DNA from 2 places in the Guptibacillus hwajinpoensis genome. Region 2 is predicted to be linked to the other one. Evidence: riboswitches for the same ligand, from Rfam matches in the RefSeq annotation. Region 2 holds a riboswitch; the other holds the start of a gene.
The links. Region 2 has a riboswitch for S-adenosylmethionine ahead of ABFG93_RS15590 (homoserine dehydrogenase). Riboswitches for the same ligand answer to the same signal wherever they lie in the genome.
Positions count from the first base shown of each region.

Region 1: another riboswitch for S-adenosylmethionine. It lies ahead of ABFG93_RS04965 (assimilatory sulfite reductase (NADPH) flavoprotein subunit); the one in region 2 lies ahead of ABFG93_RS15590 (homoserine dehydrogenase).

Region 1 is NZ_CP156674.1:969,560-990,116, forward strand. Features, by position in the region: gene cysI (assimilatory sulfite reductase (NADPH) hemoprotein subunit) at 1-899, opposite strand, end outside; gene ABFG93_RS04965 (assimilatory sulfite reductase (NADPH) flavoprotein subunit) at 922-2,760, opposite strand; SAM riboswitch class I at 2,932-3,046, opposite strand; gene ABFG93_RS04970 (glycoside hydrolase family 13 protein) at 3,263-4,945, opposite strand; gene ABFG93_RS04975 (carbohydrate ABC transporter permease) at 4,965-5,783, opposite strand; gene ABFG93_RS04980 (carbohydrate ABC transporter permease) at 5,783-6,646, opposite strand; gene ABFG93_RS04985 (ABC transporter substrate-binding protein) at 6,703-7,932, opposite strand; gene ABFG93_RS04990 (LacI family DNA-binding transcriptional regulator) at 8,016-9,023, opposite strand; gene ABFG93_RS04995 (alpha/beta hydrolase) at 9,129-10,169, opposite strand; partial or broken gene ABFG93_RS05000 (MBL fold metallo-hydrolase) at 10,213-11,075, opposite strand; gene ABFG93_RS05005 (type II secretion system F family protein) at 11,187-11,753, opposite strand; gene ABFG93_RS05010 (YjzC family protein) at 12,396-12,581, shown strand; gene ABFG93_RS05015 (YjzC family protein) at 12,626-12,811, shown strand; gene ABFG93_RS05020 (DUF3243 domain-containing protein) at 12,846-13,160, shown strand; gene ABFG93_RS05025 (uroporphyrinogen-III synthase) at 13,228-14,025, opposite strand; gene ABFG93_RS05030 (Rieske 2Fe-2S domain-containing protein) at 14,144-14,461, opposite strand; gene ABFG93_RS05035 (NAD(P)/FAD-dependent oxidoreductase) at 14,504-15,763, opposite strand; gene ABFG93_RS05040 (spore germination protein) at 15,966-17,396, shown strand; gene ABFG93_RS05045 (GerAB/ArcD/ProY family transporter) at 17,396-18,490, shown strand; gene ABFG93_RS05050 (Ger(x)C family spore germination protein) at 18,487-19,629, shown strand; gene ABFG93_RS05055 (STAS domain-containing protein) at 19,811-20,557, opposite strand, start outside.
Region 2 is NZ_CP156674.1:3,007,442-3,020,381, reverse strand. Features, by position in the region: gene ilvA (threonine ammonia-lyase) at 1-238, opposite strand, end outside; gene leuD (3-isopropylmalate dehydratase small subunit) at 235-825, opposite strand; gene leuC (3-isopropylmalate dehydratase large subunit) at 841-2,253, opposite strand; gene leuB (3-isopropylmalate dehydrogenase) at 2,285-3,391, opposite strand; gene ABFG93_RS15615 (2-isopropylmalate synthase) at 3,408-4,949, opposite strand; gene ilvC (ketol-acid reductoisomerase) at 4,936-5,961, opposite strand; gene ilvN (acetolactate synthase small subunit) at 6,004-6,525, opposite strand; gene ilvB (acetolactate synthase large subunit) at 6,522-8,243, opposite strand; gene ilvE (branched-chain-amino-acid transaminase) at 8,611-9,516, opposite strand; gene ABFG93_RS15590 (homoserine dehydrogenase) at 9,940-11,145, opposite strand; SAM riboswitch class I at 11,386-11,497, opposite strand; gene ABFG93_RS15585 (O-acetylhomoserine aminocarboxypropyltransferase/cysteine synthase family protein) at 11,520-12,818, opposite strand; gene metX (homoserine O-acetyltransferase MetX) at 12,833-12,940, opposite strand, start outside.

The sequences.
Region 1 (20,557 bases), 2.0 Mb from region 2:
TTCCGTTCAGATCGATTTCCGTAATCACGCTGAATCGTAATGATTTTCTCAGCTACTTCAACAATCTGGTCAGGAGCGCAAAAACCGATGACCCTTGAAAGCTGTGGATACGTGTTCGTGTCTCCGTGCGTCATGCCCATACCACCACCAACGGCGACATTAAAGCCCTGAAGCTTGCCTTCCTCAATAATGGCGATAAAGCCAAGATCCTGGGAGAAGATATCGACATCGTTCGAAGGTGGTACGGCTACACCAATTTTAAACTTCCTTGGCAAATAGTGCGGGCCGTACATTGGTTCAATTTCTTCTTCCTTTCGATCAAGCACCTTCTCCTCATCAAGCCAGATTTCATGATACGCCTTCGTTCTTGGCAGAAGGTCATCGCTTAATTTTCGTGCAAGACCATAGACCTCAGCATGAATGTCTGACTGGTACGGATTCGCATTACACATGACATTTCGATTCACATCACCACACGCAGCGATCGAATCCATCAGCACGCGATCCATCGCCTGGATGCTTTTCTTCATGTTCCATTTCAAAACACCGTGCAATTGGAAAGTTTGGCGCGTTGTTAATTTCAACGTTCCATTGCCATAGTTATCAGAAAGGTCATCCATTACTAGCCACTGCTCAGGGGTTGAAACACCTCCTGGTAATCGAACACGGACCATAAATTGATAGGCAGGTTCTAGCTTTTGTTGTTTACGTTCTTGGCGGATATCTCGATCGTCCTGCATATAACTGCCATGAAATTTTAATAGCTTTGTATCCGCATCTGGAATCGATGCAGTAATCGGATCAGCAAAGCTTTCGACAAGTGACCCTCGCAAGTAATTGCTTTCGTCTTTAATCTTTTCCATCCCGCTCAGGTTTTCCTGCAACGTCTTTTTCGTCATGATCGCACTCCTTTCCTGCTACTCAATACACATCACGCTGGTAGCGTTTTTCGTTTCGTAAATCAGCAAGGTAAGCCTCCGCTTCCGCTTCACTGTAGTCTCCCTCTTCCTGAAGGATTGTTACAAGGGCCGCATGAACGTCCTTCGCCATATACTTCTCGTCACCGCATACATATACATGCGCTCCAGCGTTTAGCCAGTTATATAGCTCCTTGCTTCTCCCTAGCATCCGATGTTGTACATATACCTTTTCATTGGTATCACGAGAAAAAGCCACATCCATTCTTGAAAGGACACCATCTTTTAACCATTTTTGCCACTCAATTTGATAAAGAAAGTCTGTGACAAAGTGCTGTTCACCGAAGAACAACCACGTTTCTCCTCGTGCGCCCGCTTCCTCCCGCTCCTGCAAGAATGCGCGATAAGGCGCTACGCCAGTGCCAGCCCCGATCATTATCACCGGTGTGTCTGGATTTTCAGGCAACCGGAAATTTTGATTACGCTGCACAAACACTGGTAGTGTATCACCCGGCTGTGAACGCTCCGCACATTGACCAGAGCATACGCCAGTGCGATCACGTCCGTGAGCATCGTATCTGAGCGCCCCGATTGTTAGATGGACTTCATCCTCATTAGCTCTTGAGCTGCTCGCGATCGAATATAGCCGCACCGGTATTTTTCGCAACACGGTTATGAATTCTTTTGCTGAAACGGGCCACGGCCCAAAATCGCGTACTAAATCAATTAGGTCCCGTCCATAAAGGTATGTTTTAAGCTCTTCCCCTCCAGCCTCCAGCACCTTATTAAGCGCATCATTTGGGGTGAGTAATGCGATTTTTTCAAGCAAAGGCTTTGTGAGACTTGTAATCTCATAGGTCTTCACAAGCGCCTCACGAAGGGATGTAAGGTCACCTTCCTTATTGATTGGCACCTGTTCATTAGGATCCCAATCCATTTCTTCAATTAAATGATCGACAAGGACTGTATCATTTTCAGGATAAATCCCCAGACTATCCCCTGGTTCATAATCAAGACCTGAGCCTTCAAGGTCTAGCTCAAGGTGGCGCGTCTCCTTGTTCGATCCCCTTCCATTAAGGTTGATATTCGCAATAATTTCAGCCTTAAACGGATTCTTTCTGGAGTATGTTGCTCGAGCTTGAGATGGTTCTGATTCCCCTGCTGAGGATGAACTTACTTCAGGCGCATCATTTAAAACAGCTAGAACCCCTTCAAACCATTCTTCCGCAGGCTCTTCAAAATCAAGATCGCAGTCAACGCGAGGATAAATCCGCGTCCCACCTAATTCTTCCAATCGTTGATCGAAATCTTTCCCGGTCTGGCAGAAAAACTCATAGGAGCTATCTCCAAGAGAAAGTACAGAAAAGCGTATATCCGTTATTTCTGGCGCTCGATCGCTATAAAGAAAATCATAGAAGCTGAGCGCATTATCCGGCGGATCACCATCACCATGTGTACTTGAAATAAGCAATAAATCCTGCACTTTCTTAAGAGCTTTCGGCTTGAAATCATCCAGTGATGAAAGGGTAACCGTATAGTCTTGTTCGAGTCTCTTAAAGAATTCTTCAGCGAGTCCCTCACCGTTTCCCGTATGCGATCCGTAGAGAATCGTGATCTCGCGCGTCTTAGTCCCACCCTGATTATGGTTTTCTAGATTTGGAACAGGATAATCTTGAACAGTTGGCTCAAGCGTTGCTGCTGCTTCTGTTGCACCAGGAACAGAAGGAACAGAAAGATACCCGCTCAACCAGATTTTTTGAGTTTCCGTAAGTGTTGGCAATAATCGATTTAATAGCTCCGTTTGCTCATGAGTAAACGGGCTGTTCATCACTTGGAACTGCAATAATATCCACCTCACAATAACTTTTTTAAAATAAATTCAATGTAGTACAAGTTGTTTACTCGGATTTAAACCTAAACTAATTTCACTTCTCCTTTCCTGCATCCTGTAAACGAAAAAAACCTCTCTTCGTTAAAGTAAGAAGAAAGGTTTTGTTAATAGAATCAGCCAATCTTCTTATCTTTCAGGCGCGTCGTCCTGCTGGATTTGGCACAGTACGTGATGAAGAACCATCACATCGGTTGCCGAGGCTTCAAAGGGCCAGTCCCTCCACCTCTCTTGATAAGAAATGTTGCTATGAAATTGTTAAAAAGCAATGATTGCTTCAAATTTTATCCTCTTGTGAATCAAATGTCAATATATTATTAGAAAATTATTATCATTCAATTAACTAAGAAAGGCCCAGAATAAGGTCTATTTCAAAAAGTTGAATCAAAATAACCATGACAATTTTCACTCAATTGATACGCTTTTTATCTTCAAAGTTTTATTGCGAATCATGATCTTAGAATTCCAACTTGTATACCCGTGCCTCAAAAGGGTGCAGCGCAAATCGTCCAATTGACTCATCCTCGTTCACATCGTAGTTACTGATCCATAATGATTTACTGCGATGCTTTAACTCTTCAGGAAGAGCAAATTCAGACTTCTGATCCGAGAAATTAAGAATAACGAGTATTGTTTCACCTTCATACCTTCTCGTATAAGCATAAATTTCGTCATGGTCTTCTAGAATAAGATCATACTGACCGTAGACAAGAATTGGATTTTCTTTTCGAAGTTTAATCAATTCTTTATAGTAATGGTAGATAGAATCAGGATTAGTTACTGCTAATTTTGCATTCACTTCTTTGTAATTTGGATTCACTTTTATCCACGGGTTACCTGTTGTAAATCCAGCATGACTCGTGTTATCCCACTGCATTGGCGTTCTAGCATTGTCTCGCCCTTTCTTGTATATCGCCTGCATGACTTTTGCCGGATCTTCTTTATCCTGGTCAACCTTTTCATGATACATATTTAACGTCTCAATGTCCTTATACTCCTCAATGGAATCAAAATGAACATTTGTCATACCAAGCTCTTCACCTTGATAGACGTAAGGCGTTCCCTGCAGCGTATGAAGGAAGGTGGCGAGCATTTTCGCTGACTCCACACGGTAGGTTGTATCATCTCCAAATCTTGATACCATCCGTGGCTGATCATGGTTGTTCAAGTACAGGCTGTTCCATCCTGCTTCTTCCAACCCTTTCTGCCATTTCGTGAACGTCTCCTTTAGATCGTTTAGCTTTAGAGGCTGAACATCCCATTTCCCATCACCTGAATCAAGATCAACGTGCTCAAATTGGAAAACCATATTCAGTTCATTACGATCATCAGCTGTATAATTCTGCGCATCAGCTACGTCTAAACCTGGCATTTCACCCACTGTCATCACATCATAATGAGAGAGAACCTTTTCGTTCATTTCCTTCAAATACTCATGGATCCGTGGACCATTCATGAAATAATCTCCACCAGAAACATAGCGTTTACCATTCGGATTTGGTGCATCCGGAAGCCCTGGTACTTTAGAAATAAAGTTAATAACGTCCATTCTGAAACCGTCAATTCCCTTATCAAGCCACCACTGCATCATGTCATAGACTTCCTGTCTTAAAGTGGGATTCTCCCAGTTAAGGTCAGGCTGCTTTTTACTGAATAAATGGAGATAGTATTCATCAGTTTTTTCATCATAGTCCCAAACAGAACCACTAAAAGCCGACTCCCAGTTATTCGGTTCTTTGCCGTCCTTACCAGGTTTCCAGATATAATAATCTCTGAATGGATTGTCTTTCGACTTCCGGCTTTCTTCAAACCAGTTGTGCTCATCAGAAGAATGGTTTACCACGAGGTCCATAATCAACTTCATACCACGCTGATGAACCTCATGCAGCATTTCCTCCCAATCTTCCATCGTGCCAAACTCTTCCATAATGGCACGGTAGTCACTAATATCATAACCATTGTCATCATTAGGAGATTGATAGACGGGAGACAGCCAGATCACATCTATACCAAGTTCCTTCAAGTAGTCCAGTTTCTCAGTAATGCCTTTAATATCGCCAACCCCATCACCATTGCTATCATTGAAACTTCTCGGGTAAATTTGATATACGACACTTTCTTTCCACCATGTTTTCTCCATCATCATCCACTCCATTTCTCTATTTAATAGCGCCTTTCGTTACACCGCTAATAATCCATTTCTGGGCAAAGATATAAACAAGTATCATCGGAGCAAGAGCCATCAAATAAGAGGCAAATGCTAAATTGTAATCTGTACTAAATTGAGATTGGAAAATATATTGCACTAAAGGTAACGTAGCAAGCTCTTGATCACTCAAGATTACGAGTGGCAACATAAAGTCATTCCATGCCCATAGTGTTGTCAGAATACCGACTGTGGCATTCATCGGAGCAAGAAGCGGGAAAATAACCTTCCAGAAAACACCCCATGTGCTTGCTCCATCCATTATTGCTGCTTCTTCAAGCTCCTTCGGAATAGATTTGATATAGCCAACGTAGATAAAGACGTTAAAGGCAAGTCCATACACGACATATAGCATAATCAATCCAACTAGATTATCAATTCCCCATGAACTTGTTTGTTTCACAATTGGTAACATGATTATAGGAAAAGGAACAAACATCGCACTCACGAAATAGTAGAAAAGAAACTTATAAAACTTTTTATGCATATTTCGTGCAATAGCATAAGCGACCATCGAATTTGTGAGCAACGTTAAAACAACAACAAATAACGTAATGAATGCGCTGTTTCCAAGAGCATTGAAGAAATTTGTTAGTTGGATTGCTTCTGTGAAATTTTCAAATCGCCATTCTTTAGGTAGAGCTAGAAATGAATCGGCTAGTTCCTGAGGGGTTTTTAGCGCGATCGTAACCGTGAGATACAATGGAAAGAGAATGAGCAGTGAACCAAGAATTAATAAGGTTGTTATAAACCAATTCGATTTCTTTCCCATTACATTTCCACCTCTCTTCTTTGTAAGACCTTAATTTGAATGACTGAAATGACTACAATGATAACGAAATAAACAACCGCATTAGCAGACTGGTAAGCAAACTCTCCACCTTCAAAACCACCTCGATAGATTAATAGAGAGATCGATTCGGTAGCCTGTCCAGGCCCCCCACCGGTTAACGCAATAATGTGATCGAACACCATCAAGAAGTTCTTCATGGCAAGCACCATGTTAATCGTGAAGAACGTTGCAATAAGAGGAAACGTTATGCTCCAGAACTTTCTCCATGGTCCAGCACCATCAATACTTGCAGCCTCATATAAATCCTCAGGTATAGTCACAAGACCAGCTAGATAAAGTATCGTATTGAATGCTACCGCCTGCCACACAGCTACAATGACAACTCCGATCCAGGCAACATCCTGATCTCCAAGAATATTCCTTGTCAACGCATTAATTCCAAGCCCTTCTGCAATTTCAGGAATGAAATGTGCGAAGATAAAATTAAATATATAACCGACGATCAAGATACTTAAAATATTTGGCATGAAGTAAACTGCTCTCAGCGTCTTTTGAAATTTTATTTTTGCGTTTAGCCCCATCGCTACAATAAGACTAATGACATTAACAAGAATGGTTGAAACGACCGCGAATTTGAAAGTGAAAAGATAGGCATGAAGAGCTCGCTCATCCTTAAAGACATTAATATAGTTTTTTAATCCAACAAAATCAAAATCCCCATACCCTCTCCAGTTTGTAAAGCTATAATAAACCCCTTGAAGAGCAGGATATGTATGGAAAGTAAAAAAGAGCAACAGGGCAGGAACAGTCATGATTATAAAAGCGTTTTTCCGTTTATGCATGTTCACCTCTCCTTTAAGGTAAATGAAGAGGCACCTTAGTAGATGCCCATTTTCATTTATCGGTTTTGAACCTTTTCCCACTCTTCATCCATTTTCTTCAGGAATTCATCTTTGTTTTTATTAATCAAAAAGTCTTGAATCAAATTCTCTGCTTGCATTCCTGCAGGATAATAATGGTCAGGGAAGCTGGTAATTGAACCTTCTTGAAAGTTAACCTTTATTCCCTCCATGACAGGATCCTCCTGGAATACACCCTCTACAGCTGAGAATGCTGCTTGCTCATCGATATATTGTTTTGCATTTTGTTCATTAATCATAAACTCAATGAACTTCTTCGCTTCCTCGGAATATTCGGTATCACTATTAACAGCAAATAAAACGTCTACACCGGAAACTAGTTTGTTCTCTTCAGGTGTATTTGTAACTGGCATTGCAAAAACCCCTAAGTTAATATCCGGATTTGCTTTCTTGATTTCAGGGATGGCCCAGTTTCCTTGTAAGTACATAACCCCTTCACCTTTTGCGAAAGCTGTGTTTCCATCACCATAAGCAACACCCATGTTGTCTTGATGTCCATATTCTAAAAGCGTTAACATTTTATCTGCTACTTCAGGATAATCTTCCTGAAAACTCGCCTCACCGTTGTTTACCTTTTTCGCAAACTCTTCAGGTTGAATATTCGCAGCAAGAGAATTCCATGGAATCATTCCTGTCCAAGCATCCTTTAACGTCAGGTATAAAGGAATTTCTCCCTCAGCCTTTGCTTTGTCGAGTATTGCTACAAACTCATCCCATGTTTTGGGAACTTCAACACCCAGCTCTTCAAATTTATCTTTGTTATAAATGACAGCGTTCGCATTTGTAGCATAGGGAATACCATACGTTCCTTCTTTTTCTTCTCCCGCTAGACGGTTAATCATATCTAAATAGGCAGGCTGAATTTTGTTAATCATTTCTGAATCTGATAAATCCATTAATACTCCTGCACGGGCCAGCTCCCCATAAGTTGCATTCCCACCGATCGCCATAACATCCGGCAAATCATTTTTTGTTAACCGTGACTTCAGGACAGTTTCTGCTTCTGGCGGTGCATTTAATTTGATATCGATATCAGGATTTTCTTCTTCAAACTTTTTAATGAGAGCCTTATAGGTTTCCGTATTCTCCGATTTATTAGAGAACACCTCTAGTGCATCGTCTTTACCACCACTACTACATCCTGTTAAAAGTGCCGCGCCGAGAGCCATTGAAACAAAACCGGTAACCAATTTGCTATGAAGCTTCATCCTATACTCCTCCTTCGGTTGGTTTAATCATTTATCGCGTTAATAAACTTAAGTAAACGTTTAACTAAATGATTAAAAAAAAATTAATTTATTTTTTTTACGGATTCTCTCTCTATAATGCGATGTGGCATAATTCTACTTTCCACTGTGTTCCCGCTGGCAATTGATTTAAAGAGCATTTTAGCTCCTGTTTGCCCCATCTCATATAAGGGTTGAGCGACAGTAGTTAATGGGGGAATTATCATTTGTGCAATCTTAATATTATCATAACCTATTACAGACAACTGATCAGGAACCGTAATTCCAAGCTTATATGCTGCTGAAATGACACCTACTGCCACATCATCACTCGTAGCTACAATCCCTGTAAGATCAGGAAATCGTGATAGAAGAGGTTCTAGATTAGTAAGACCATCTTCGTAAGCAAACCCTTTCGTATAAAAGACCTGTTCCTCACTAGCCCTTAAACCGTAGTGATTTAATGCTTCTAGAAAACCCTGTGCCCTTGGATAGCCAGCAATTGTATCTTCCTTTGGACCACTAATCATCCCAAGATTCTTATGCCCTTGATTGATCATATATTGTGTGGCACTAAAAACAGCAGATCGATCATTTACCTTCACATAAGGCAATTGAAACTCTAATGACTCAGTAGAAATAAGAACAACTGGCACATCCATCTTTTTCATAATATCATCATATTCTTTTGTCAGTACTTCACTAACATAGAGGATGCCCTCTACTCTTTTCTCATTTAACAGCTGTAAGTATTTCTTCGTTCGTTTCCCACTTGAATCAGTGTGACAAACAATGACACTGTGTCCCAACTCATGTGCGACATCCTCAATACCATTCAAAATTTCAGACGATAGCATGCTTGATACGTCAGGGAAAAGAACGCCGATTGTTTGTGTTTTCTTGTTAATTAAGCCTCTTGCTACCGCATTGGGTTGATAGCCCAGTTCCTCAATGGCGTCAAGGACTTTTTGTTTTGTCTTTGGAGAATATCCCGGTAAGTCATTCAAAATCCTGGATACTGTAGCAATAGACACATTTGCCTTTTTGGCTACATCTTTAATGGTTGAAGCCATGTCTCACCTTCTTTCGAGTAAACGTTTACGTAATTTCTTATTCCCATAATAACTTTAATTGAAAGCCTTTTCAACACTTTTTTTCAGAAAATTAAATTGTTTGTTCTATTTCGAAACCAATTTCCTATGCCTCAACTGCTCAATCAGATACTTCTCAATAAGCTTTGTATCATCCGGGTGGAACAAATGGGCTGATTTATCTACCCACAGCAGTCGTTTTTCTCGTGCATTGAGTTGATCATAATACGTTTTTACAAGCTGACCATGGACATGATAGTCTTTCATCCCATGAATGAAGGTAATTGGAATCGCAACTTTCTGTACACTCTCCATGAAATTGTTGGCAGCTAATTCTTTAATAAAAGAATCTGTATAGACGAGTTTAAATCCTTTATAATACGTGTTGTAAATATCCTTTAATGAGTACTCATCTGATTGAAACATTGCCTTTGTGACATTCATTAACCCTGGATGCTTGATCACGTCATCCGAATAAATGAGCGTATTAAACTTTCTTTGCCACTTTCTTAACACTCCCCACTGTTGGAAGCTTTCTACAAACGGTGGTTCACCAACGGACTCTAGCTCAACTAATGCCTTCGTATGCCCTCTTCTTTTTGCTTCCGCTTTTGTCCATTCAAGCGAAAGGCGATCATTCTCAGTCCAGCTCACAACCTGAGATAATCCTACATATGAGTAGAATTTATCTGGAAAGGTTGTGACGAGCTCAAGCCCGATTGTAGACCCCCATGAATGTGCGGCGAGAAAAATCTTAGGGTGTTTGAATCGTGTACGCAAATAATCCGTTAGCTCATTCGCATCCGAAACAAATTGAGAAACCGTCATCGATTCTCCTGGAATATCATGTCGGTAGGATTTACCTGTTCCTCTCTGATCCCAGTAGACGAGAACGTAGTGTTTAACTAACTCTCGCGTATTCGTCACAATCGTATAGTCTCTTCCTTTAGACGACACACCTGGAAGAGGCATACTTGGCCCTCCATGCAAAATCAACAGCACAGGTTTAGTTTGATCCTCTGCCTGGATAAGAATTGTCTGCCGAATCCCACCAATCATGATCTCTTCACTAGAACTTATACCGGTTTGAGATACGGTGTAATCTACTTTTTTCGAAAAGATCCCCACTAGAAAACACTCCCATATCAAGTGGCATATACGTTTCCAACACTTACGCCTTCTTCATATTATATCCATTCACAAAGAACGCAATTGTTTCAAGCTCTTCCTCATTTATTTCCCTGCCAACTTGCTTCTTATAGGCATTCTGCATCTGACATTCATCTCCGCTAAACTTATGGGTCAGCTCTGCAGCAATTCTTAACACCTTCGTTTCGTTCAAGAACTCTTCCTTCGAAACGGGTTTATAATGAGAATACACATACCACTCCGCATTGAATTGCTCCATCAGATCTAGCAATGGAAGCGTTCTGCTGACTGTATAGTTGTCCTTTTCAGAAAAAATATCCGGGTACATGCTATCACCTAGAAATAAGATCTTCTCTTCTTTCATGTACACAACAACTGAATCAGACGCATGATCCCCGCCTACTTGAAGAAGTACACAAGTGACACCACCAAGATCGATTTCCACTTTATTTTCAAAAGTTAACGATGGGAGCGTGATGGTAATGTCCCGGTGATGAACAAACTCCTTTTTATCGCTGTCGCACAGAATTCGATTTCAGTTCCCTTTTTTACTCGCTCATCTAGCGCCTCATCTGACCACGAGTAAGGAAGTAGCTTCTCCATTTCTTCTTTCGTTTGCTTTGATGAAATCGATATAACCTGATCGAGAGCAGAAAGACCAAAAATATGATCCCAATGCCAGTGGGTGAGGGCTAACATATTAGGTTCAGGGACACCTCTGTTAGATAGCTCGTCAAGAAAATAACGAGCGTGTGCTTCAGAATTCCCTGCATCAATCATAAGGGTCCTTTGATCACCAACAATCATTCCTAAAATTGGACGATCTGTCTCAAATACTGGCGTTTGATACCAGAATCGATCTCCAATTCTTTCGATAGTTTGCATCTCATTTCCTCCTCTAAATAAACAACGTTAGTATGTATCAAATTGAGTGTTTTTTTTACATCATATCATTAAAGAGAGAGGGGGGGCAGACACGTGTCTGCCCCCCTTTGATTAACCCAGTCCATCGACAATCAATTTCACAACCATTGGTCCAATTATGATAATAAAAAGAGGTGGGAATATAAACAGGATCATCGGGATCAACATTTTGACTGGTGCCTTCATCGCCTGTTCACGTGAGAGTTCACGTCTTTGCTTACAAATACGTGTCGTAATGTTTTTAATGACTTTCGCCATCCCAATCCCGTGATGATCAGCCTGAATGATTGACATCATGACGCTCTGGAAATGATCTGATGGGACACGCTTCTTTAAGCTATAGAACGCTTCCCTCCGTGATTTGCCACGTTTCATTTCATCAAGCGCCTGACTGAACTCATCCGCGAGCGGTCCTGGCTTCCTGGCACAAACATTAGAGATAGATCCCTCAAGCCCAACCCCTGCTTCAAGAAGTAAGCTCACCATATCAAAGAAAACAGACATTTCCTTATTGATCACTTTTACTCTTTGTGTTTTTTTCTTTGCTAAATAAAACACTGGATAGCGGTAGAACAAGAAAACAACAGCAAGTATTAATAACACGGTCGCAGAATTTTTACTATCTGAAACAGGTACCATAAGCAAGAAAGTTAAGAATCCCCCGCAGATGCTAATGAGAAGTTGAATAAGTCTAAATTCAACAGCCGATCGATTCCCAAATCCAGCTTCATGAAGAAGAATTTCTAACTTTTTTCGATCTTTTCTTACGAATTTTGCTTACCTGTTTGATACCTATCCCCCAATATTTGCGACATAGCGGATGTGATAATCCATTTTCTCTTTTTTAGATTTACGTTGAACTTCATTCATCTTTCCAAAGTATTGCTCTAAGTTGTCGCTCAGCGCGTCATCTAGCGTTCATCTTCTCCTAACGTTTACGTCACCTAAAAAACTCATTCCCTACCGATTTAATAAAATTCCTCGTTCATCATTTTGTCGCAATAACTGTGATATACCCCACAGTTCGATTCACGCTGATCGATTACATTAAGGGTGTAGAAAAATTCTTATGAGGGATTTACATGGAAGGAATGTTCACGGCATCAACAAAAACTGGTAAGTGGCATACGATCAATTACAGGATTTTTTCATCCCCCTTACCCTTATTCCAAAACCAGTTCATTTACATTCCAATGTGCTCTTATAGCAATTAATGGGTTTAATCCCTCTCATTTCCGGAAACATACCCTATATACAAAACAACAAAGGAGATGAAGGAAAATGGCAGATCGTTTCAAAACTGGTGAAAATGCCCCTGAGAATGGAAAGTATGAATTTGATGGTTTAACAGACGGAAGAAAGAATAGTAATCCGACTGAAGATGAAAAGCATATCAGCCTCCAAAGTGGCGACACGTTTCCTCCACTTCGATCAAGCAAAGAATCAGCATATTGGAAAAAAGCATAAGAACGATATAATGACTTAACTTATTTAAGAGGAGATGAAGGAAAATGGCAGATCGTTTCAAAACTGGTGAAAAGGCCCCTGAGAATGGAAAATATGAGTTTGATGGTTTAACAGACGGAAGAAAGAATAGCAATCCGACTGAAGATGAGATGCATATCAGCCTCCAAAGTGGCGACACGTTTCCTCCACTTCGATCAAGCAAAGAATCAGCATATTGGAAAAAAGCATAAGAACGATTTAATGACTTAACGTATTCAAGAGGAGATGAGTAATATGGCAGAACGCGATCCAAAACAAGCAGCAGCTCAAATGAGTGAGGATAAGAAAGACGATATCTTACAGAATTTCCAATCATTTAAAGACTATCTTGGTGATCAGGTTCATAAAGGTGAAAAGCTAGGACTTGGTGAAGAAGGTCTTGCCAAGGGGGCTGAGCGTGTTGGCGACTACCTCGCAAACCACGAAGAGCCACGTAACCGCGAAGAAAAAGTGTTGAATGAACTTTGGAACGTAGCAAATGAGGAAGAACGTCAGCATATGTCTCATGTCCTCGTGAAGCTTGCAGCCCAAACGAACTAAATCGGAAATCACACAGGAGAGGCCGTTATCCATGATGGATAACGGCCTCTCTTTTCTTTGTTCCAGTTTAATTTTCTTTATAATATTTCGCAATCTCCATCACCATCGCGCCCATCCGTGGTGTGGCCGGAATAAGAATTCCTTCTACTCCCTGCCTTTCAAGATGCTCAGCTGTTACTTCTCCAACCGCAACAGGAAGCACATGATCACCGAACGAGGAAAGAATAAATTCCTTCTTCTTCATCCTTTCCACATACTCGAAAAAGAACCGCACCTGGATTGCGCTCGTAAACGCTACCGCATCAAGTTGCTTGTTCGTAATCTCCTCAATTAACTGGTCAAGCACCGCCTCATCTGGTGGCGTGTGCTCATACGGATAAATCGTCACAACCGTGTTGTTCGCTCGTTCAAGTGTTTGAATGAAATCAGGCACATTCTCACCATGCATTTGAAGAAGCACGCGCTTGTCCTTAATCTTAAGCCTCTCCTCCAGCTGTTTCATTGTTCCACTGTCAGCGACAGTCGCTGGTGTTATCCCTTTTTGTTTTAAATGCTGGAATGTTTTCGTTCCTCTTACTGCAATTGGAATGGCCTCTAACAACTGCTCATATCTCTTGCCGAGTCCGGCCTCGTTAGCTAGCTCAGCCATCCGGCGTTCGCCCATCCCTGTTGTAAAAATGAGCACATCAGGTGGGTTTTCAATACTATCCCTTAACGTTTCAAGAACCTGCTCCTCATTAGTAAAAACAGTCCCCTGCGCGGGACGAATCAGCGCACGTCCTCCCTGCTTTTCAATAAGAGCGCTTATCTCCTCGCCCTTTCTTCCACCAGTTACAGCAATTGTTTTATTCGTTAGTGCCTGCATGACAGCTCCCCTCCCATACACAAAAATTTTTACATCGTAAATAGTTGTTTCGGTTAAGATCGATCGTACAGGATCGTAATGAATACTTCAATCGCTTTTATCCAGAATAGAGAAAAAGTTACGCTAACGTAAGATAAATGAAACTGTCTTCAACTTCAACATGAAACGTTTCAATCTGACCGCTATCAGGTGCCTGCATTACCCCGTTTTTCACATTAATTTTGCAATCGTGTTGCGGGCAGAAAATGTGTTCGCCAAGAATGGCACCTTCTACAAGTTCGCCTCCCTTTGGACAGCAATTATGAAGGGCATAAAACCTATCGTCAGAGAGGTGAAACACGGCAATAGATAACTTTAGTAAATTGACTTTTGTCCCCATATCTTTTGAAAACTCACGTACTCTTCCTAAATTGATCTTTACCGCCTCAACTGGCATGCGAACGTTCCTCTCGAGTAAAAGTTTAAAGTTCAGATTACTTTACGGTTGACCTGCCCCACTTGAAAGAAATTTTTTCGAAACTAACTTGAGATTGTGTCGATCTCTTGATACATTTGGGAAAAGAGTGTTCGAAGGAATTTCGTTTACTGGTGCAAACTCTTTTACCAACTGTGTTAGCCGCAACGCATCAGAAGTGTCTCCATAAAGAATTGCGCCAATTACGTGGCCATGAAGAGTGACGACTTTCTTATAAATGTGACGAATCGGATCAATCCACTGAAATGTTCTTGTTTCTTCTGTTTCAAGCACCTGCCCTGTTGAAAATACATTTATGCTCCTAATATTAAGATGGGTTGATACCATTGAGCCTGTGTACCTAGCCGGTAAATCACAGAGTTTTCTCGCAAGATGCTCAGCCTGTTCATAAATCGGTCCAATCGTGCCATACAAAACATCGCGGTGTTCAGCACATTCTCCAATCGCGTAAACATTAGGTACACTCGTACAAAGATCATCATCAATCACTATCCCTCGGTGAACCTCAAGACCTGCTTTTTTCGCTAGTTCTACATTTGGTCGAATGCCAACTGACATCAGAACAAGATCAGCCTCCATCATGCTTCCGTCAGAAAAACGGATGCCTTTCACATGAGAATCACCCGTAATTTCTCTCGTTCGCTTACTTAGAGCAAAGTTCAGTCCATTTGCTGCTAGTGCTTCCTGAAGCATCTCAGATGCTAATCGATCAAGTTGGCGATTCATCACATTGGGTTGATGGTGTACAACCGTAGTCTCTAGTCCAAGGTGAACAAGGCCCATCGCAACCTCAAGACCGAGAAGACCTGCTCCAATGACTGCAGCCTTCTTATATGTTTCCGAAGTCTGAATCAGTTCTCTGCAGTCCTCGAGCGTACGGTACGTTTTTACACCTTTTTTCCCTGCTCCCTGAATAGGAAGAAGATAAGGGCTAGAACCTGTCGCAATGACTAGATGGTCATACCTAACTTTTCTGCCTCGATCTGTTTTCACTTGCGATCGGTCCGTATCAATTGTAAGGACACTTTCATTTGAATAATAGCGAATGCCACTAGATTTATACCAATCGCTGTCTTGAAAGACAGCATCCTCCATCGCCACTTCTCCCTGTAAAATGCGCGTTAGCAAATGCCGTTTATAAGCAGGCTGAGGTTCTTTTCCCACGACTGTTATTTCAAATCCCTTAGCCTGGATTGAAAGTAAGCTCTCTAGAAATCGAGTTGCCGCTTCACCATTTCCTACCACCATAAGCTTTGCCTTCATGGTATCCCTTCTTTCTACGCTGTACCATTATGCAAAATCGTACCATTTTTGAAAATTAAAAATAATAAACTCGTGATATATCCTAACAGGGTTTCCGAGAAAGTCAATGCAAGTTGGTAAATCACATTTATAACAAGAAATGGGATAGATGATCAATCATTGTGAATAATAAGGATTAGCTGACATTCGGAGTGGTGCAAACATGAAGATTAGAAGAAGAAAAAAAGAAGAAACTTTTAATATAAAAGATAAAATAAAAGCTGATTTTCATAATAGCAACGATCTTCAACATAAATCCTTGCAACTAGGTTCTTACAACGTCTCCCTTCTGTTCTTAGAAAACATCACGGATAAAACCGTGATCCAAAAAGCAATTATTACTCCCTTGCTATCATTTAAAGAACAGACAGAGGCCTTGAGTAAATCCACAATTCCAGAGCTTTTGCCGTTGGAAACAATCCATTCGATTAAAGATCCTGACGCCATCAGCACGTTTCTTATAGACGGGTACACGATTATTCTTGTAACGAAGGAAAGCAAACAGGACGTCCATGCACTGAATACAGCGCAATTTATTAAGCGCAAACCTGAAGAGCCTGTTAACGAACCAACAATAAGCGGTCCTAGAGACGGGTTTATTGAAGCAATAGACGATAATAAAGCGTTATTACGCATGCACTTGAAAACAAAGGATTTATTATTTGAAAAGTTCACAGTAGGAACAGAGGTATCAACTCATCTCTTCGTTGCTTATATAAAAGGGAAAGCAAATGTGGAATTAATTGAAGAAATCAAAGAACGCATTTCTCTAGTTAAAGCAGAATACATCGGCGATGCAGGTGTATTGGAGCAGTTATTAGAGCGAAATCATCTGTCTGTATTCCCTGAACTAACAATTACTCAGCACCCAACCAAGGTTGCTAACGCCTTAATGGAAGGAAGAGTTTCCATTCTAACCGATGGATCTCCAACCGCCCTTATCGCACCAACAACGCTTAACATGCTGTTGCAAGTTCAGGATGACTATTACTTCAAGTGGATTCCTGCTTCATTTCTCAGAATACTTAGCTTTGTAACAGCACTCATTTCTGTCCTACTACCCGCAACGTATATTTCGTTTGTTTCCTTTCATCATGGCCTCATTCCTACGGGGCTTGCCATCTCTCTTTCCAAAACAAGGGAGGGTGTTCCATTCCCATCTGTTATCGAGGCATTTTTGATGGAATTCACGATCGAAATTCTCCGCCAGGCAGGTGTAAGACTACCAAAGCCTATTGGCTCTACCGTAAGTATTGTCGGTGCCATTGTTATCGGTGAAACAGCAGTAAGTTCCGGTATTGTTAGTCCAATGATGGTCATGGTCATATCCTTTACAGCCATTTGCTCCTTCACGGTTGCCAATTATGAGCTAAGTCTGGCATTAAGAACCATTCGGTTCTTCATATTATTAGGTGCAGCTACACTTGGCATTTACGGCATGTTAATTACGATTTTCATTGTCACGACCCACCTGGTTAAATTGCGAAGTTTTACCGTACCTTACCTGGAACCCTTTGGTCCTTATTATGTGAAACGGTGGAAAGATTCCATCATTCGCTTCCCATTTCGTCAAAGTAAGGACGGAACAAAATAATGGGTGAAAAACAGCCTTCTATCCTCCCAATTATTGTCTTCCTCATTTCTACAATGATTGGCGTTGGAATCGTAACCCTGCCAAGAGAAACGGCTAGTATCGTCGGACAACCAAACATGTGGCTAAGTATTATACCAGGTGCTGCCATCGCTTTCTTAAATGGAGTTCTCATTTTTTTGCTTGTGAAGCGCTATCCCGATCTAAATCTCTTTGACTTTGCTCCGCGTATTATCGGTAAATGGCTCGGAAAAGCATTTAGTATTGTTTTTGTGGCTTATGCGATTGCTATCTCAGCTTATGTAATTCGCACATCGGCGGAAATTGTGAACTATTATCTTTTGAATAATACGCCTAAATACATCGTCATTCTCACCCTGATTCTCGCAAGCATGTATCTTGTCTCTTGTGGCTTAACGAATATCATATTTTTCTTTCAACTGTATTTCCCGATTATCCTGTTGATGTTCTTTCTCTTAACTGTTCTAAGCATAAAGAACATTGAACCAACTCATTTACTTCCAATTTTCGAGTTTGATCACTTTGCAATTTTGAAAGGGGTTAATTCGACCTTTTTCTCCTTCGTAGGGTATGAACTCATCATGATTCTGTCAAGCTACCAATCCATGACTAAATGGAAATCAATGAATTGGACGCTTGGTATTTCTATAGGATCGGTTTGTGTGATCTACATTCTATTCTTCATCCTGAACATTGGGATCTTGAGCATCCAAGAGCTAAAAGTGATTACTTTCCCCACAATCGAAATGGCCAAATCGCTCGAATTCAAGGGATTTTTCTTTGAACGGTTTGAACTGGTTTTTCTCTTCGGTTGGATTATTACAATCTTCACGACGGTATCAGCGTATTATTACAGCGCTTTTTTAGGTTTATGCAGAACGTTTAATTGTAAAAAAAACATTTTTATGAACGCTGCTGTAGGATTCGTCATTTTTGCTCTTTCCTTACAACCAGAAGGAGTAACGGAGCTATTTGATTCAGCTAAATACTTAAATTACCTATCTTATGCAGCCCTGATTGGCGTACCTCTCATTTTACTAGTCGTTAGTTTAATTAAGGGGGTAGAACGGAGATGAATCGAAAACTTCTATCACTGCTCGTTTGTATCCTAATCGTGCTAACTGCCTGCTGGGATAGTAATGAAATTGAAGACCTTGGCATGATCATCGGTGTTGGGCTTGATTATAAAGGCGGAGAGGAGCCGTTCTCAATGACCAACCAGTACGTTGTTCCAAATAACATTCCAGGCATGCAGTCAGGTGGTGCACTGAGCAACCCTTATCAGAACCTAACGCTTAATGGTAAAAACTTTTTTGAAATTATCCGTGAAAATTCGTTAGAAACAGATCGACCACCAAACTTTACGCATTTAAAATCCCTGGTTATCTCAGACAAAATTCTTAAGCAGGAACCTGCGCACAAAATCATCAGCTTTTTCTTAAGAGATCATGAATTTAGGCGAACAGTCCCAGTTTTTATTACAAAAGAGAACGTCGCCACCATAATGAATGTTGAACCTACAAAAGAAATGTTTCCAGCTGTTCAAATTAAAGAACTCACTCAAAACATTGATCGAAGTCTCCATGTTCAAGACAACTTAACGTTCGGCGATCTTTCTGAACACATTTCTGATCGATCAAGTTTCGTCATTCCTGAAATTGGGATCAACCAAAACCGCGTTCGCTTATTAGGAGCGGCTATTATTTCAAGTGAAGATTATAAACTGGCAGGTTGGCTTGAACCTGAAGAAGTGGGTGGTTTGAAGTGGATTAAAGATACGGTAAAGGGTGGCCTCGTTACAATAGATCGCGAACACTCACCTGAAGACCAGGTTGTTCTTGAAATCAATGAGGCTAAAACAAAGATCGAACCCGTCCTTAAAGGAGACCAATTAACTATTAACATCAATGTAAATGGCTCACTCAAGCTTGCTGAAGACTGGAATATGGAGCGGAATGTTTTCAAGAAAGGATGGGATGACGCGATGAAGAAGGATGCGGAAGAAATCGTGAGCGAGTCCATGGAACAGGTCATTGACATTGCTCAAAATGACTTTAAGCTGGACTTCCTCGACCTCGGGACGTGGGTTAGAATTAACCACCCTTCCTATTGGAAAAAGAATAAAGACAAATGGAACACTTTGTTTAGTGAGGTACCCATACACGTTGATGTAAATTTTAAAATTACAGGGTTTGGAACACAGGATCTTGTTTAAAAAATGATGAACTTAGGTTCAGTATTTAGTTATGTTGGGGCATTGCATTATGCCCCAACATGTAAGAACCTGTACAATCGGTGTGTAAGGAATATTTCAGTTAAACTGTTCACTTATCCTTTGTAAGCTTTCTGTTGTGTTGCTCCTTTTCACCTTAAATAATTTTCATTACTCATATCCTTTATGATCTTGCAAAGTATTCACTTAGTGCTTGTTGTAAAGTTCCTAATGTTGCTGTTTGTGGGTTAAACATGATACCTGAATCGGTCATCTCTGTAACAATTTCTTTTCTTAATCCTGTAATAACAGTTATACATCCCATCAGTGAAATACCATCTATAATCTTCATTAAGTCAAAAATAATATCCCTTTCCATAGTTGCAATTCCAGATAAATCCATAATCAATGTTTGAATTCGTAAATCTGCTACCTCAGTCAAAACTTTCTCTTTGAGGATCTCAGATCGATGTGAATCGATAGAACCAATTAAAGGCAATATGCAAATAGTTGGATCGATTGGAATAATTGGAACCGATAGATTTTCAACCAACTCTCTTTGAACCTTTATCAATGAATCCTTATATGTTGAATAACTAATAAAAAAAGAATTTAGAAATTCGTCTACTCTATTATTTATTTCTTGTTCTAGCTGAAAAAAATCTCTAATTCTTTCTTCATCTTTTTCTTCATAAAACTTTTCTATAAAAACCCATAAGGTTCTGCGAATAGCTTGTACCCACTCCAATTTAAATGACAATGCTATGGAGTGGGTAGCCCAGGCTATCCCCTCTCGTTTCGCAAACGCTTTAAGTTCTTCATCTTCACCATCTATAATGTAAACAACTAATTTTTTGGCGTTATTGACAAGATCAATATTACCAATTTGGAGAATTTCATCGATTTTGTTCTTTACATTTCCTGCCTCTGA
Region 2 (12,940 bases):
CAATGCCACGAGCAGCTTCAAGGTCCGTGAGTCTTGATACTTTGTTGTAAGCACCTCGGAGCTTAAAGGATCCCGTGCGCTGCAGGTTCTCCATTTTCAAGAACACATCTTTATTTGTTCGATCATTTAATGTTTTAGACTGCTGAAGCGGTGTTCGATGGACCGCCTGGAGCAGATTCTCCATTGCACTTACAACGTCAACGCCATATTTCTCCTGATAATTCCCAAGATCATTCACTCTCCCACATATTGTTTTTCTTCATATTGACTGATTTTCTCTTCAAGTGACAGTGTACGAGATACTTCATCCCAACCGTTTAAGAGCATTTCTTTCCAGTAAGGATCGATTTCAAATGAAGCCGAAAGTCCATTTCCATCACTGACTTGCTGTTGCTCTAGCTGAACACTGAGCTGGTACCCATTTTTCGACTTCGAAAAAAGTTCTGTGATCGTTTCCTGAGGAAGCGCAATCGGAAGGATTCCGTTTTTCACACAGTTATTATAGAAAATATCAGCAAAGCTTGGGGCGATAACAACTCTGAATCCATAATCAAGCAGAGCCCATGGCGCATGCTCTCGTGAGGAGCCGCAGCCGAAATTTTTACCGGCTACTAGAATCGTAGCATCCCTATACTGGTCTTCATTTAAATTGAAGTCTGAGCGGGGATTGCCATCGTCATCGAATCGCCAGTTGTAGAAAAGAAACTGACCGAATCCCTGACGTTCGATCCGCTTCAAGAATTGCTTTGGAATAATCTGATCTGTATCTACATTTACCTTCTCAAGAGGGTAAACCACACCTGTATATTCATTAATTGGTTCCAGGACTCCTCACTCCTTTCAAACGACAAGAGGTTTTACTTTTCTAGCATCTGTAAATCTACCTTCGATTGCAGCCGCTGCAGCCATAGCTGGACTAACTAGATGCGTTCTAGCGCCATTTCCCTGACGACCTTCAAAGTTCCGATTGGATGTTGAGGCACAGCGTTCACCAGGTGGAACGATATCATCATTCATAGCCAGGCACATGCTACAACCGGCTTCACGCCATTCAAAGCCTGCTTCTTTAAAGACATCATCCAGACCTTCTGCTTCGGCAGCATCTTTAACGGATTTTGATCCAGGTACAACAAGGGCTGTCACGCTATGGTGCACTTTACGGCCTCGTACAATTTCAGCAGCAGCTCTTAAATCACTTAGACGAGAATTAGTACATGAACCGATAAAGACATATTGAATATCAATATTTTGTATCGGGGTACCAGGCTTAAGGTCCATATAAGCTAAAGCCTGCTTAATGGCTTTTTGATCACCTGGGTCCTTATAGTCTTCTGGAAATGGAACTCTTGCATAAACAGAAGATCCCATCGAAGGATTTGTTCCCCATGTGACCTGAGGCTCAATTTCATCTGCAAAAATTTCCAGAACTTCATCGTATTTTGCATCCGGATCCGTTGCGAGCTTTTTCCATTCTGAAACAGCTTCATCAAATGCTTCTCCAGATGGCACATGACGTTTTCCCTTTAAATAGTTAAACGTTGTTTCATCCGGACTAATTAATCCCGCTTTAGCTCCTGCTTCAATGGACATATTGCAAACCGTCATTCGTTCTTCCATCGTCATGTTTCGAATCGCTTCGCCCGTATATTCAAGCACCGCCCCTGTTCCTGCATTCACGCCAAACTTCGCGATCACAGCAAGAATCAAGTCTTTGGCGGTTACACCAGCTCCCAATCTTCCTTTCACTCGTAATTCAATGGTTTTGGGCCTGGATTGCCAGAGTGTTTGTGTTGATAGGACATGCTCGACTTCACTCGTTCCGATCCCAAAAGCAAGGGCACCGAAGGCACCGTGTGTGGACGTATGGCTATCACCACAAACGATGGTTTTACCTGGCTGGGTTAAGCCAAGCTCAGGTCCAATAACGTGGACAATTCCCTGATCAGGATGGTTAATATCGGCAATTTCAACTCCAAATTCGTTACAATTTTCTTCAAGCTTTTCCATTTGCACCTTCGATACCGGGTCATTAATAATATGACGGGCAATTGTTGGAACGTTATGGTCCATCGTTGCGAATGTTAAATCGGGTCTTCTCACTCGTCGGTTATTCATCCGCAGACCTTCAAAAGCCTGCGGAGAAGTAACTTCATGGACTAAATGCAAGTCAATATATAGAAGGTCTGGACTACCTTCTTCTCTATGCACAACGTGCTTATCCCAGATCTTTTCGATAATTGTTTTCGGCTCCACACCCATCCTCCTCTACCCTTTTGTCATCTTGTTAGGCATATGCCTCCATAATTCCTGCAGTCGCATTATCTTCTTCTAGTTGAAAAATTACTTGTTTGACCATTCTATCTGTACTTAGCGCGTTTGCTCCTCTGCCAGCAATGTCACTTGTGAAATAACCGGCATCAAGTACTTCCTTCACGGCTTTCTCAATAGCATCCGCTTCTTCATACATTTGGAAAGAGTACTTTAGCATCATCGCTCCCGATAAAATCATGGCAAGCGGGTTGGCAAGATTCTTTCCTGCGATGTCAGGCGCTGATCCATGAACTGGCTCATACATCCCATATCCATCACTACGTAAGCTAGCAGAAGGCAGCATTCCAAGTGAGCCTGTAATCATAGAAGCTTCGTCACTAAGAATATCTCCAAAAAGATTTTCCGTTACAATCACATCAAAGTATGCTGGATGCTGAACCAGTTTCATTGCTGCAGCATCAACAAGCATATGCTCCACTTCTACCTCAGGATACGCCTTGGATTTTTCTTCCACAATCTCACGCCACATTCGACTGGATTCAAGAACATTAGCTTTGTCGACACTTGTTAGCTTCTGACGTCTTTTCTTTGCTGCTTCAAAGCCCTGATCGACAATGCGCTCAATTTCAGATCTTGTATAATGAAGCGTATCAACAACTTCGTTACCATCTTTTCGGCGTTCACTCGGGGTACCGAAGTATAATCCTCCTGTTAGCTCTCTTACGATCAACATATCAACACCTTTGATTCGATCCGCTTTAAGCGGAGAGGCGTCTAATAAACTATCAAAGGCAGTAACAGGACGAAGGTTCGCAAATAAGCCAAGCTCCTTTCGAATACCAAGAAGACCTCGTTCAGGACGAAGATGACCGGGAAGGTTTTCCCACTGAGGACCACCTACAGCACCTAAAAGAACAGCATCGCTTTCTTTACAGATGCGAAGCGTTTCATCTGGTAGAGGCTGGCCATCTTCATCAATAGCTGCCCCTCCGATCCTCGCTTTATGAAATTCAAACGTATGGCCAAATCGATCTGCCACGGCATTGAGAACCTTCATCGTTCCCTCCATTACTTCTTTGCCAATTCCATCACCGGGTAATACCGCAACTTTTCTCTTCATCCTTCTAACCTCCCTGTTAGACGTTCGCTTGTTTTTTCACCTGATAGCTTTCACGAGCAAGAATACGATTAACTGCGTTCAAGTAGGCTATAGCTGACGCTTCAAGAACATCCTGAGCTGTACCACGTCCATTGGACTCTACACCGTTATAGGTTACGCGAACATGAACTTCGGCAAGGGCATCTCTTCCTCCACCGACAGAGTTAATTCTATAATCTTGAAGTTGTAGTGAGCCTGTAATTAATTGCTCAAGCGTATTATAGATTGCTTCTACACTACCTGATCCGGTACCAGCCTGCTGGATCATCGTTCCGTCCGGCTTTTCAATTTCAATCGTTGCCGTCGGGATATTCGATGTACCATACTGAACCTGAATGCTATGAATTTCATATTTATCAACAAATTCATCCGTCTGAATATCCGTTAGTAGGACAAACAAATCATCTTCAGTTACTTGTTTCTTCTTATCAGCAAGGTCTTTAAAATCAGCAAATGCTTCGTTTATTTTAGCCTCATCAAGTTCGAAACCAAGCTCTTTCACTTTATCCCTGAAAGCATGTCTTCCAGAGTGTTTACCGAGTACAAGACTATTGGATTGAACACCAATCAGCTGTGGACTGATAATTTCATAGGTTGTTTTTTCTTTTAACACGCCATCCTGGTGAATCCCTGACTCATGAGCAAAAGCATTTGCCCCAACAACCGCTTTATTTCCTGGAACAGCCATTCCTGTAAGCTTACTCACTAGATTGCTAGTTCGCTTAATTTCATCAAGCTTTAATCCAGTCTCTGCCTGGTAAAAGTCATTTCTGATTCGAAGCGCAACAGCCACTTCTTCTATCGCAGCATTTCCAGCCCTTTCACCAATACCATTGATCGTTCCTTCGATTTGCGTTGCCCCGCATTCGATGGCTGCCAAAGAATTCGCGACTGCCATCCCTAGATCGTTATGACAGTGGGCAGAAAGATCAATACCATCAATATTTGGAACGTTTTGTTTTAAATAAGTAAACAATTCCCCATATTCTTGTGGACTTCTATACCCCACAGTATCCGGAATGTTAATAACGGAAGCCCCTGCATTAATCACTTCTTTAATGATTTTCGCAAGAAAGGTTCGATCAGAGCGACAGGCATCTTCCGCTGACCACTGTACCTTTGGAAAAAACTTTTTCGCATATTTCACTGCTTCAACTGCTGTTTCCACCACTTCGTCAGGCGTTTTCTTTAGCTTATGAGTCATGTGAATGGGAGAAGTAGCTAGAAAAACGTGTAATCTTGGATCAGCACCACCCTTAAGAGCATCCCATGCTGCATCAATATCTTTCACATTCGCTCTCGCAAGCCCTGTTACGGAGACGTTTCGAACCGTATCTGCGATATTTTTAACACCCTGGAAATCGCCCTTGGAAGCGGCGGGAAAGCCCGCTTCCATAATGTCGACTCCAAGTCTTTCGAGTTGTTTGGCGATTTCCAGTTTCTCTAATGCATTCAGATTGACTCCAGCTGACTGTTCTCCGTCACGAAGCGTTGTATCGAATACATTAATCTTTCGCACTGGCAACCACTTCCTTCTTTGATTTTGGTTTCACGAATGGCATCATTGCTCTGAGTTCCTTACCAACTTGCTCGATTGGATGTTGCTTTTCTTTCTCATTGATTGCATGGAATTCAGGACGATTCAATTTATTTTCTAAGATCCAGCCTTTCGCGAACTTACCAGTCTGGATGTCTTCAAGGATGTCTTTCATACGTGCCTTTGTATCCGCATCGACAACACGTGGTCCTGATACAAAGTCACCCCACTGAGCTGTATCAGAGATAGAGTAGCGCATACCTGCAATACCATCTTCATACATCAAATCAACGATCAGCTTGAGCTCATGTAAACATTCAAAGTAAGCAACTTCCGGCTGATATCCTGCTTCAGTCAGTGTTTCAAATCCTGCTTTTACAAGAGAGGATAGTCCTCCGCACAGTACTGCCTGTTCACCGAAAAGATCTGTTTCCGTTTCTTCTTTAAATGATGTTTCAAGAACACCCGCTCGTGCACCACCGATACCTTTTGCATAAGCAAGGGCCAGTTCTTTAGCGTTACCTGATACATCCTGATAAACACCGAATAGTGCAGGAACACCGGCACCGTCTTCAAACGTTCTTCTTACAAGGTGTCCTGGCCCTTTAGGTGCTACAAGGAACACGTCAACGTTTGATGGAGGAACTACCTGATTAAAATGAACGTTAAATCCGTGAGCGAATACAAGGGCATTTCCAGCGTTCAGTCCGGGTTCAATCTCTTGTTTATATACGTCTGGTTGATATTCATCCGGTAGAAGAATCATGATCACATCAGCCTCACTGCTGGCATCTTTCACTGTCTTCACATCGAAACCATCCTGTTCAGCCTGCTCCCATGAACGACCCTTTCTAAGTCCAACCGTTACGTCAAAACCACTTTCACGAAGATTAAGCGCATGAGCATGACCCTGTGAACCATAACCGATTACTGCGATTTTTTTCCCTTTAAGCGTTCCCTCATTGATATCACCGTTATAATATACTTTTGCCATTTTAATTCATCCCTTCTCAATTTGGTTTTAATGGTTAATTGGTTAATTTAATATAGAGTACTGTTTCAGATCAGTAACTGATTTCTGGCTTCCCCTTGGGAAAGCTGTGATCCCTGTTCGAACCATTTCCTTAATTCCATAAGGACGAAGAAGATCAAGAATCGCTTCAATTTTGTCGGAATTCCCTGTAACTTGAACCGTTATGCTTTCACGACTCACATCAATAATGGAAGCCCTGAAAGGTTCAATGATCCCTGAGATTTCACTTCTGATTTGTGCATTGCTGATCACTTTAATTAAGGCAAGCTCTCGTACTACAATCGCTTGATCTGTTATATCTGAAACCTTGAGAACATCGATTTGCTTATTAAGTTGTTTAATCAGCTGCTCAATTTTCCCATCTCCATCCACATTGACAACAAAAGTCATTTTAGAAATACCTTCTGTTTCGGTGTGGCCAACTGTAATGCTTTCAATATTAAACTGCCGCTTCGTCATCAGGCCGGTGATGCGATTTAGAACACCGCTCTGATTAATCACTGTGGCGGTTACGATTCGTTTCATGGTTTCACCCCAATCATCTGATGAAGCCCTTTACCAGGCGCAATCATTGGATACACATTTTCTTTCCCACTCACTCTACAGTCAATCAGCACCGGATCGCGGTGTGAAAATGCTTCTTCAAAAACAGCATTAGCTTCTTCCTCTGTGGACACTTTATATGATTTAATACCATATGCCTCGCCCAGTTTGACAAAATCTGGCTGAACAGGAATCAAAGAATGAGAATAACGCTCTTCATAAAATGCTTCCTGCCACTGCCTTACCATTCCAAGAGATTGATTGTTCATGATCACGATTTTGACGGGCAGGTTCAGCTCCTGCAGTGTTGAAAGTTCCTGTAGAGTCATCTGGAAACCACCGTCACCTGTTAGAGATACAACAGTTTGTTCTGGAAACGCTAGCTGGGCACCAACCGCAGCAGGAAAGCCAAAGCCCATAGTTCCTAGTCCTCCGGATGTAACCCATCGATTGGCATCTGTGAAAGCATAATATTGAGCTGCCCACATTTGATGCTGTCCGACATCTGTAGTTACAATGGCGTCTCCCTTTGTATGTTCATGAACAAGTTCGACAACCCGCTGAGGTAAAAACTCTTCTGTATTGACCTTTTTCCAGAGAGGATATTTTTTACTGTTCTCTGTTAGGTGATTTAACCACTCTTCTGTATCAGGCGTTTCAGTCTCAACATCAATTAGTTTCTTGAGCGCTTCTCTTGCATCGGAAACGATCGGGATTTGCGTTGGTACATTTTTTCCTATTTCAGCCGGATCTACATCGATGTGAGCAACTATCGCATTCTTAGCAAAGTGAGCAAGATTTCCTGTTAACCGATCATCAAACCGTGCGCCAATGGAAATCAGTAAATCACATTCATATAGCGCCATATTTGCTGTATACGTCCCATGCATGCCCCCCATTCCAAGGAAGAGCGAATGTTTGCCTGGATAGCTCCCTAACCCAAGAAGCGTATTTACAACCGGGATCTTATTTTTTTCTGTAAATGATAGTAGTTCTTTTCCAGCATTGGCATGGAGGATACCCGCACCGGCTAAGATAACCGGTTTTTTTGCCTGCCCAACCGCATCTGCAAGCTTTTTGATTTGCAGGATATTAGGTGAGAATGTTGGCTGGTAGCCTGGCAAATGAATAGTAGAATCATAGTCGGGGGATATGGTTTGGTTTGCCACATCCTTAGGAATATCAACAAGAACTGGACCGGGACGTCCTGTCGTAGCAATATGGAATGCTTCTTTAATAATTCTCGGCAGGTCCTGAACGTCCCGCACCTGATAATTGTGCTTTGTAATTGGCGCCGTGATCCCCATAATGTCAGCTTCTTGAAAAGCGTCTGTACCGATTACTGTACTTGCAACCTGCCCTGTAAAAATAACAAGTGGCAACGAATCCATCATGGCATCCGTAATTCCGGTTACAAGGTTAGTAGCTCCTGGTCCGGATGTTGCAATGACAACTCCGGGTTTTCCGCTGACTCTTGCGTATCCTTCAGCAGCATGAATGGATCCCTGCTCATGCTTTGATAGGATGTGTTTAATAGGTGATCGATACAGTGCATCGTAAAGTGGAAGCACTGCGCCTCCTGGATATCCGAAGAGGATTTCAACATTCTCCTTCTTTAACGAATGAATTAAAACATCTGCCCCGGTCACTTCCTCTGTTACCGCTTCGGCTTCTGGTTTCGCCTTCGCCCGCATACTCATACCCTCCAATTGCTTTATTGTCTTACCTGCCAACTTTCAATTTCTGATTAGGAATAGCGTATAAAAAAAGCCTTCTCATCCCTACGCCGCAACTTACGGTCCATAGGGGCGAAAAGACTTCACGGTACCACCCTACTTTACGACAAGGATAAAAATTGTCGCCTCATGAGCAGCATATGCTGCTCTTTTAAATAACAAGTGTTTAAGAACACCTGGCTGATCCTAGCATGCTTATTTCAGATCAACACTCAGAGGGGATGTCGATGCAGGGGGTAATACCGGCTTCCACCATACCGGCTCTCTGGTCATTACCAATTCCTGCATCTTTTACCTCGTCATCGATTTTTCGTTATTTAATTCATCGTGCTTAACCTGCCTGCACATCACTTTTAGAAGGATACACACTAACACCATCTACCGTTACAATCTCACGAAACGCATTAAGCAACTGATTGGTTGTTTTACCTGGCTTCGCTTCGCCAATTTCACGTCCATCTACTTTGACGACTGCAATGACTTCTGCAGCTGTTCCCGTTAAGAACACTTCATCCGCAACATAAACATCATGTCTCGTAAACGTCTCTTCTCTCATGTCGTAACCTTTCTTCCTGGCAAGCTCCATAATGGCATTTCTCGTAATGCCTTCAAGTGCTCCAACGTAACCCGGTGGTGTCTTGATGACGTTACCTTTGACAATAAATATATTATCAGCCGACCCTTCAGCAACATATCCCTGGTCATTCAGCATCAGGGCTTCGCTTACGCCAGCTAAATTCGCTTCGATTTTAACAAGGATATTGTTCAGGTAGTTTAATGATTTAACCTTCGGACTCAACACATCCGAACGATTTCTCCGACTTGCTACCGTTACAATCTCAATCCCTGTTTCATATAAATGCTTAGGGAACAAGGCCAGTGATTCTGCAATAACAATCACTTGAGGTTCCTTACATGTGAATGGATCTAGACCGAGGTTACCGACTCCACGAGATACAACGATACGGATGTATGCATCCTGAAGGTTATTCTTCTTCAGTGTTTGCACAATAATATCAGTCATTTCCTCCATTGTGTGTGTGATTTTTAGCATAATTGAATGAGCTGAATCATATAGGCGTTGCAAATGATGTTCTAATCTGAATACATTACCGTCATACATGCGAATCCCTTCGAACACCCCATCGCCATAGAGGAAGCCATGATCATAAACTGATACTTTGGCATCTTCTTTCTTCACAAATTCTCCGTTAAGGTAGATCCATTGTTCACTCACCTTGTTCACTCCTTTCTGTTTGTTAGATAAACTTAGCTTATCGCCGGTTGAATAGCGAAAGCCTTAGTTTCCCTTATACTTTAATAAAGTTGAATTTTCTTAAAGTATTAAATAGACGCAGTAAAGCGTCAGCGTTTAAGTATAGGACCATCGTGTTTTTACCGGGCCCTAGTTTGTTTTGTAGAGTGATTTATTTGAATACTTTGTTTAATTGAGGATTATATTACGCCCGTTTCAGCAGAAGGTCAACACCCTAAATTAAAGTTTTTAGATAATTTAGATACATCAGTATAATTGAAACCGCTTACAAGACTGTCATGCGTGAGGTTTCATTACACACTATTTTTAATTGTAAATTTTATCATAGCGCTTTCAACAAGAACCTGAACGGCCCCCTTCATATCCTGGAGGGGGCCGTTCATACTATATGGCAACTAATTGAGATAGTAGACTCTTCGCAAATTGACCATGAATCGGGTAGAAATTCACCTGTGAAAACTTCCTCAAAAAGTCTTCCACTTCACTTCTCTTTCCACTCATATAATAAGCTCCTTGTTCGACCATAGGCAGAATGTTTTGGTGATCTGCTTCTGTAATGTCTCCTAGCAACAGCCATTCGTTATTTCTCTCATCCTCACCTTCTGCTTTAGAATAAAAGCGCGTTTCAGAGCTGTTCCTATAAAGGCTAAGAAAATCCTCTATCATCGCGCTAGCCGTCGGAAATGCCCCTGCCCCGGGGCCCTGGAGTGTAATTTCACCTGCAAGGTTACCCGTAAGCTGTAAGCAATTGTTGACACCTGTAACATGAAAAAATGGATGAGAAGGAGTAAGGGCAACAGGTTCAACTGAAATAATTGGTCCCTTAATATCTGGAACGATTGTTGCTGTATGCTTGATTCGTAGTCCGAGTGCTTCAGCTTTATTAATATCGGATGATGTGACTTCACTGATGCCTTTTCTTACGACATCATCCCAATCAGGTTGTTTCCCATAAACAAGATCAGAAAGAATGAGTATTTTGTAGAAGGCATCCCATCCCTCAATGTCGTTAGTAGGATCAGCCTCTGCATATCCGTATTCCTGAGCAAGCTTAAGTCCATGTTCAAATGAAATGTTCTTTTGCTGTACCTCTGTAAGAATAAAATTAGACGTACCATTTAAAATCCCACTAATTTGTTGAATCTGATTGCTTTTAAGACCTTCACGCAACGTACTTAAGATTGGGATGGATGCAGCCACTGCTGCCTCAAACCTTAATCCAACTTTTTGATTAGCAGCTAGATTTCTTAATTCATTTCCTTTGTGTGCCATCAACTCTTTGTTCGCTGTTACAATATGACAGCCCCTTTGGATACATTTTGAAAGATACGTACGAGCAGGCTCTACACCATTGATCGCTTCAAATACGACATCAAGATTCGGGAGCCCCAGAAGATCGTCAATGTTTGTCGTTAAGAGAACTTCGTCGTCTATTTCCCTTTTGACATTGCCGTCTTTAATCAAGACGCCCTCCACAATAACTTTTCTCTGAAGCAGGCTTTCTAACTGTTCCCTCTGTTCATGAATACTTTCATAAATTCCTTTACCAACAGTTCCAAATCCTATAAGTGCTATATGGATAGACTCCATCGCCGTCACCTCATTCTACTGATTTACTTTTGATTTTCCTTAAAATTTTGCCACTGACTATTGAACCTTCATTACTTATTACTTTACACCTGGAAAGGGGGCTTTGAGTTTCTGAGTTCACATGCGCTTCCCTTCACCGAATAGGAGGCGCCAGGATGACAGGTGGTCGTTTTCTCGATACTTTTAATTGCTGCCGCCATAAGAAAATGCCCTCTTCATTAAGAAGAGGGCATTAGCCTCCTCTTATCTGTCAGAATAGGTATTATTCTGCTGGAGTTAGCACCTTATTAAGCAGTCGCTTAATGGTTGCCGGGCTTCATCGGGCCAGTCCCTCTGCCTCTCTTGATAAGAGTCTATTATTTAGTTGGAGTCGCTTATACGCTTGCTTCAACTCGCGCTTTAGCAATCGCCTGCACAAGATCTTCGATGAGATCATCAATATGTTCGATTCCAACGGAAAGTCTAATTAAGTCATCACGAACACCTGATGCTGTTAATTCGTCTGCGCTCAACTGCTGGTGCGTTGTACTAGCTGGGTGAATAATTAAACTCTTTGCGTCGCCAACGTTCGCAACATGAGACCAGAGATTTACGGCATTGATAATGCCTGCTCCCGTTTCGCGTCCTCCTTTAATTCCGAAGACAACAACAGCTCCAGCTCCCTTTGGTAGATACTTCTTTACAAGCTGATTAGAAGGATGGTTCTCTTCTTCAGGATAGCTAACCCACTCCACTTCTGGATGGTCTTTTAAGAAAGAGACAATTTTACGCGTATTGGCCACATGTTCCTTCATTCGAACGTGGAGGGTTTCAACACCTAGAGCGATTTGGAAGGCATTAAATGGACTGAGTGCAGCACCCGTGTCTCGTAACAGTTGAACGCGTGCCTTTACAATATAGGCAGCTTCAGGAAGCGCCTCAGCAAACACGATACCATGATAGGTGTGGTCAGGTTCAGTGAACCCTGGAAACTTTGGAGAATTCCAGTCGAACTTACCAGCATCTACGATTATTCCACCCATCGTTGAACCATTTCCGCCAAGCCATTTGGTCGCAGAATGAACTACGATATCTGCCCCGTGTTCAATAGGTCTGCAAAGGTATGGTGTCGCAAAGGTATTATCAATAATTAGTGGGATCCCTGCTTCATGAGCGATTTCAGCGACCTTCTCAATATCCAATACATGAAGCCCAGGATTCCCGATCGTTTCAGCGAAAATGGCTTTCGTGTTTGGTGTAATGGCCTCTCTAAAGGATTCAGGATTTTCGGGATCTACGAAATTGGTTTTAATACCGTATTTAGGTAGTGTTGATGCAAAGAGATTGTATGTTCCGCCATATAACGTGGAAGCTGATACAATTTCATCCCCACTATTTGCAATATTCAATATCGCGGTTGTAATGGCAGCCATACCACTCGCGAGACCTAATGCTCCCACACCACCTTCAAGCTGGGCGATCCGTTCTTCAAGCGTACCGACTGTCGGATTACCAATGCGTGAATAGATAAACCCTTCTTCTTTCAAAGCAAATAGGTCTGCCGCATGGTCCGTATTGTTAAATCGGTAAGCATTTGATTGATAAATCGGTAGGGCTCTTGCGCCTGTTGCAGGATCAGCCTGTAAACCTCCATGAATGCCAATCGTTTCTAAATTATAACGTTTCTCTGCCATTTCACATCACTCCTTTAAATTTTCAAAGTCTCTTTTAACTGTTGTTTAATTAACGGTCCCCATTTATCGAATTCAACGAGAAATCCATCATGACCAAATTTTGTATCAACAATATAGAAGTG